2 regions of the Lysinibacillus sp. ACHW1.5 genome follow, and region 1 is predicted to be linked to the other one. Evidence: riboswitches for the same ligand, from Rfam matches in the RefSeq annotation. Region 1 holds a riboswitch; the other holds the start of a gene.

Region 1 (3,328 bases):
GCACCAGTCCTTGCAGGTGTTTATTCGGGAGATTTACATCAGCTTTCTATTGGCTCTACTTTACCGTATTTAATTGATTATAAGAATGATTTTGGAAGTATTATTAAAGGCTTTGATGCGAATCGTGAGCAATTTGTTAAAGCAGCGAACAAAAAATTTATATCCTTTAAAAATGGTTTATCTTCTTTAATTAATCGACTTGAACAAACCTTATCCGATGTAGAAATTATCAAGGGTGTTACTACACTAAATGTTCAAAAACAAGATAAGAACTACACAATTTCTTTAGCTAATGGTGAAATTATTGAGTCAGATTATGTCGTTTTAGCATTACCGAATGATTCTGTCCAAAATCTGCTACAGGATGAATCTTTAAACCGCTATTTTAACCAATTTACGACAGCGTCAGCAATTACTATCTATTTAGGTTTTGATGTGCCAGACGCTAAATTGCCAGCAGATGGAACGGGCTATATTGTTTCCCATAATTCAGACGTTACTTGTAATGCAGCAACTTGGACTAGTCGTAAATGGAAGCATACATCGAAAGAAAATAAATTACTTGTGCGACTCTTTTATAAGAGCATCAATCCAGCCTATGAGCAACTACGTGCCATGACTGATGAAGAATTGGCAGCAGTTGCTTTAGAAGATGTGAGAAAGAGCCTAGGAATAGAGGAGCAGCCAACTGTTGTGAATGTAACAAAGTGGATTGATCAAATGCCTAAATATGATTTAGCGCATCGTGAAGCATTACAAGGACTACTACAAGAATTACATGAGAACTATCCTAATTTATCGATTGCAGGGTGCTCATATTTTGGCGTAGGTATTGGTGCTTGTATTCAAAACGGGAAAAAAATTGGCGAAGAGCTTGCAAATGAACTTGCCAATTTCTAAGATTTTAAGTGAAAAAAAACTTTGTTATGTGAAATAGTCTTGACTCATTCGTCAGTAAACGATATGATTCTTTTAATTATTTAAAAAATTCATACTTAATTCTTATCAAGAGAAGCAGAGGGACTGGCCCATTGAAGCTTCAGCAACCAACTTTATTGTCAGGTGCTAAATCCAGAAGACCGTTGAGTCGAAGATGAGAAGGAACAACAATGATGAATCGTTAAAGCCTTCTTTTTTTATGAAAGAAGGCTTTTTATTATATAGAGACATAGGAAGAGAGGCTAATTTTATGGGATTGCTTGAAAGGTTAAAAACGCATGTATTGACGGCAGACGGTGCAATAGGCACAGTGCTATATGGCTATGGATTGGAGTATTGCCATGAGGAAATGAATGTTCAGAGACCCGAGTTAATTGAAAAGATTCATAGAGAATATATTGCAGCTGGTGCTGACATCATTCAAACGAATACGTACGGTGCAAATGCCATTAAATTAGCTCGCTATGGATTAGAATCAAAAGTCCAACAATTTAATGAAGCTGCTATCACCATCGCAAAACGAGCAGCGGCTGATGGCGGTCAATTTGTTTTAGGAACAATTGGTGGTATTCGGGGAATTCGTAAAAGTGATGCAACCTTGGATGAAATATTAGCGACTATTGAAGAACAAGCAAGCGTCTTACTTGCAGGGAATCCAGATGGCCTTTTACTTGAAACTTATTATGATTTTGAAGAATTAACAGCAACCTTAAAGATGCTACGAGAAAAAACAAAATTGCCGATTATTGCACAAGTTTCTATGCATGAGCCCGGTGTTCTACAAAATGGGATGTCTTTAAATAATGCTCTCCATGAGCTTGAAGCCCTAGGTGCTGATATTGTTGGTGTCAATTGTCGACTAGGTCCACACCATACTATTCTAGCATTTGAAGGTGTAGAACTTCCTAATAAGGCATTTATGTCGGCCTATCCAAATGCATCACTTCTGGACTTAGAGGATGGGCGTGTCGTTTATGAATCAGAAGCTGATTATTTTGGTCGAGCGGCTGTTGAATTGCGTGATCAAGGTGTACGTTTAATAGGGGGCTGCTGTGGTACAACACCCAAACATATTGCAGCAGCAAAGAAGTATTTAGAAGAGTTATCACCGGTTCAGGAGAAGCATGCGAAACCTGAAAAGATTGAGATTGTTCGGGAAGCGGAGCCAACAAAGTATGAGCCTCTTCATGAAAAGGTTAAACGTGAACGTTCTGTCATAGTAGAGTTGGATACACCTAGACATTTAGAGATTGACGGGTTCCTTGAAGGAGCAAAGCAATTATATGATGCAGGTGCAGATGTAGTTATGATGGCAGACAATTCATTGGCCTCTCCACGTATTAGCAATATTGCAATGGGAGCATTGTTGAAGAGCACACATGGTGTACGTCCACTAACTCATATTACATGTCGCGACCGTAATTTAATTGGTCTACAATCTCATTTAATGGGGTTAAATGCTTTAGGTATTCATGATGTGTTGGCTGTTACGGGTGATCCAACGAAAGTAGGAGATTTCCCAGGTGCGACAAGTGTTTATGATGTATCTTCAATGGAGCTAATCCAATTAATTAAGCAATTAAATGGAGGGGTCTCTTTCTCAGGTAAGCCACTTCGAAAAAAAGCAAATTTTTCAGTTGCTGCTGCATTTAATCCAAACGTCCGTGTGTTAGATCGTGCTGTGACACGCTTAGAGAAGAAAATTGAGCATGGGGCAGACTACTTCATTTCTCAACCAGTATATACGAAAGAAAAAATTGTAGAGATTTATGAGGCAACAAAGCATTTACAAGCTCCAATTTACATCGGTATTATGCCTGTTACGAGTTATAAAAGTGCTGAATTTTTACATCATGAAGTACCAGGTATCAAATTATCTGAAGATGCCTTAACAAGAATGAAAGCATGTGGAGAAGATAAGGAAAGAGCGACATTGGAGGGGATTGCCATTGCTAAAGAATTAGTAGAAGTGGCTACACAATATTTCAATGGCATTTACCTTATTACACCATTTTTACGTTACGATGTGACACTAGAGTTGATGAAATATATAGAGCAATTGGATGAACAGAAAAAAGGAGTAAGTATACATGGCTAAGCACTCGATTGAAGAGCAACTAGAGAAACGTATTTTAATTCTTGATGGCGCAATGGGAACAATGCTACAAAATGAAAATTTATCAGCAGAGGATTTTGGTGGCGAGGAACTTGATGGCTGTAACGAAAATCTTGTGCTTACTAGACCAGATGTTATTGAAAAAATTCACCATAAATACTTAGAGGCAGGCGCAGATATTATTTGTACAAATACATTTGGTGGGACGCCTCTTGTGTTAAATGAATATGATCTTGGCACAAAAGCAGAAGAAATTAATAAGCGTGCAGTGGA
Region 2 (3,328 bases), 2.2 Mb from region 1:
GAAGAAAACCTTTATATTTTCTGGTGATTCCACTTGATGAACCAAATGATCAAAATATAAAGTCATGGCCATTCCCCTTTCTTTCCCCATTACCTTTACCTGTATGTTTGATTAGTTTAAAATTTACTCAAGAAAAGGAGTTACTAGTAGGATATGAAAAAAAGTTTCGTTTACCTACAAACTCCGTTCACTAATTTCATAAAGAGGTGATTTGAATGACAGATTTAGTAGCTGCTTTTAAATTGGCATTAGGTAATTATCCTACAGGCGTAACAGTTGTCACGACATGTCATGACACAAAACCGATTGGCTTAACCGTCAATTCCTTTGCATCTGTTTCAATCGACCCGCTCCTTATTTTGTGGTCACTCGATAAAAAATCTCAGCTCCATCCTTATTTCACGACTTCGCCAAATTTTGCGGTCAATATTTTAGCGAGTGATCAAGAGCATTTATGTACACTATTTGCCAGTAAAATCCCTGATCGCTTTGCACAAGCAAAATGGTCAACTTCCTCTTTAGGACTACCGATTTTACATGATACAGCAGCTAATTTACAATGTAAAACATTTCAGCAAATCGATGCTGGCGACCATACCATTTTTATTGGGCAGGTCGTAGACATTACAAATGCTCAAAAAGAGCCTTTGCTTTATCATCGCCGTCATATCGGTCCCATACCAAAAAGCTTTTATAGCTAGCCTTTACACAAAAAAAGGGCCACTTGTAAGCACAGGAAATCCTTCATGCTTATAGGTGGCCGTTTGACATAAGTTCTACTGAAATCATTGTTATTTTTTCTGCGGAAATCTCTGCTTTTCAAGCCTATTAATTTGCACAATCACACCATCTTGAATCGTAATATGCACTTCACCAAATTCAAGATTTTGAATCGCCTTCGCAATTGCCTCTAGTTTCTTATCATCTACTTTTACTGACTGAGCCATACGATACACCCCTTCTTTTTTATCCTTATTGTTCATAAAGAGGCCAACGCATCAAACTGATTGATAGCCCCTCCTATCTCTCAGACACCATCTGTTGGATTTGGCACCTGTTGTTCGGTTGCCGAGGCTTCATTGGGCCAAGTCCCTCCACCTCTCTTGATAAGAGTACTGCGTTTCTTGAAAATAATTCTATAATTCTGCTATAGGAATGTCAATACAAAATATTAGAAAACCTAGTTGAATACTATGCAATATGTCGTTTAGATTAAAAGACTCCCTATACCTAAAGTATTTTATGCCTAGTCAGTGAGAAATAGATGGCAATCCATTAATTTATTACAAGCTCCATTTCCTCATCATGAATTCAAGTGGGCCTCGATGATGTTTAGTCCTCCACCATACAGAAACCACGACACATCCTAAAAAATAACAGCAGGCATACAGCATGGAAAAAGCAAGTGTTTGGTTCTCCAGCTTTTGGCAAATAATTAGTATTCCAATGCCTATAACAACATGGCCAACATAATGCGTTAAAGACATTTGTCCAGTTAATATGAAAGATTGAATAACTTTATTTTTACATGTCTCTACAAGATAGATGGAGCCAACAATGATAACAATAGCCGAAGCCGAATTAGAGAGGACATACATCATATTCGGTGGAATCGGTCCTGTATCAAATAAATACAATGCACTCTCTACATCTAATAAATGAATGGTTGTCATCTTAATGAATAACGTTGAACAAGTCTCAGTCACGATGACTAGCAATAAGCCTATCACCAGTAAGTTTTTTCTTAATGTATGATTTGTTAAATCTAATGTGCCCATTACCATCCCTATCAGAAAGAAGCAAATCCAGGGGAATAGTGGATGATAGCCATTAAACATCAAATTTCTTATAAATCCAGCTGGTGTCCAAAAATCAAGATACTCTAGTAGCACATATGTTGGATGCCAACCAGCAAGGTAACTAAATTGAATTTGAAGCCATTGTGAAAGGATAAGGATGGCACCAATTATGAAGATCATCATTTTCTTGGATTGGGCAATCAAACAAGCAGCAACAAACATATACACGCCATAATAATGTAAGATATCTCCTGTCCAGCCGATTGCATATAATATAATCCCTATCGTAAATAACAAAAGCGCCCTCTTCCACAAAGTAAGTCGATTTTGACGAAGAAGGATTGGGTCCTTACTCTCTCTAGCCTGACGAGTCATTAAGGCTGTCCCTATTCCTGCTAGCATGACAAATACGGCCGAAGCACGTCCCTCGAAAAGATGTTGGAAGGCCATTAACCATGTTGAACCATTCGTTGTAGAACCTGTTATGACGCCAAAATTGACAATGAACATGCCAAGCATGGCGAGAGCTCTTGCAAAATCAAGACCTTCAATGCGCCGATCATCATTTCTTTTTGTCATCTTTGCCCCCTTGGATAACGCTATTCACTGCCTCCTTCCAAATAGCCCTATAGTTCAATTGGTTGCCTGTTAACATGAAATTACCGATATTATCATAGACGAGGGCTAGCATCTGTGCCTTCGCTTCTATATGGGGAGTATCCTCTAGCACGCCTAGCTGTACGCCATATCGTAGGATAGCAACAAAGCTCGTTAAAAAGCTTGTTTCTAGCTCTACTAATTGTCTTTTATAGTTTTCATCGCGGGCCGCTAATAGTACATATTGATTAAATATTTTATTAAAATAAGGGTCCTTGTCCTGTGCCTCAATAGATTTATAGCCTAGCTTAAGTAATTCCTCCTTAAAATTAGCAGAAGAAAGCTCTTTATACTCCACAGCGACATCATGTTGAATTTCTTTATACAATTCATCAAATATGAAAGCGATTAATTGATCTTTTGATTGAAAATAATAGTAAATGGCTGGTTTTGAAATACCGACCTCTGTAGCAATCATTGCTAAGCTTGTTTTTTCAAATCCATTTTCCGCAAACATCCCATAAGCAATTTCTATAATCTTTTGAAAAGTTTGTTCTTTATTTCCCATTATTACCCTCCTTTTTTACCGACCGTTAAGTAAATATTATAGGATGCTAACCTTTTAGACAAGAAAAAACTGCGTAGAAATATTTCTCTACACAGTTCATATTTATTGATTTTGTAAATACATCATTAAAGCTTCTGCTGTTTTTTGCTTGCCCATTACTTTAAGAGGCTGTCCATCAGCAGGTACAATCCAATGAGGTTCATCCCCCCCATATAAAGACTGAGAGCTATTTGCTACCATAAATTGTGCATTGGCTGTTTCCATACGCAGTCTGGCACGAGCTAACAAGAATTCCTCATCATTCGTTGCTTCGAGCTTAAAGCCTACTAACGTTACATTCGGTTGCCATCCCTTAATTTGACCT

Evidence for each region. A riboswitch is a leader RNA that binds a small molecule or an ion and turns the genes downstream of it on or off. The one in region 1 is predicted to bind S-adenosylmethionine.
Region 2: linked by a shared signal. The riboswitch ahead of L6W14_RS07685 (YezD family protein) and the one ahead of L6W14_RS20135 (bifunctional homocysteine S-methyltransferase/methylenetetrahydrofolate reductase) in region 1 are both predicted to bind S-adenosylmethionine.

The regions. Positions count from the first base shown of each region.
Region 1 is NZ_CP091777.1:4,008,391-4,011,718, reverse strand. It holds gene L6W14_RS20140 (protoporphyrinogen oxidase) at 1-900, shown strand, start outside; SAM riboswitch class I at 1,000-1,100, shown strand; gene L6W14_RS20135 (bifunctional homocysteine S-methyltransferase/methylenetetrahydrofolate reductase) at 1,190-3,037, shown strand; gene metH (methionine synthase) at 3,030-3,328, shown strand, end outside.
Region 2 is NZ_CP091777.1:1,620,763-1,624,090, reverse strand. It holds gene L6W14_RS07695 (VOC family protein) at 1-66, opposite strand, end outside; gene L6W14_RS07690 (flavin reductase family protein) at 216-701, shown strand; gene L6W14_RS07685 (YezD family protein) at 792-947, opposite strand; SAM riboswitch class I at 1,018-1,113, opposite strand; gene L6W14_RS07680 (DUF418 domain-containing protein) at 1,284-2,378, opposite strand; gene L6W14_RS07675 (TetR/AcrR family transcriptional regulator) at 2,362-2,964, opposite strand; gene L6W14_RS07670 (phosphopantothenoylcysteine decarboxylase domain-containing protein) at 3,067-3,328, opposite strand, start outside.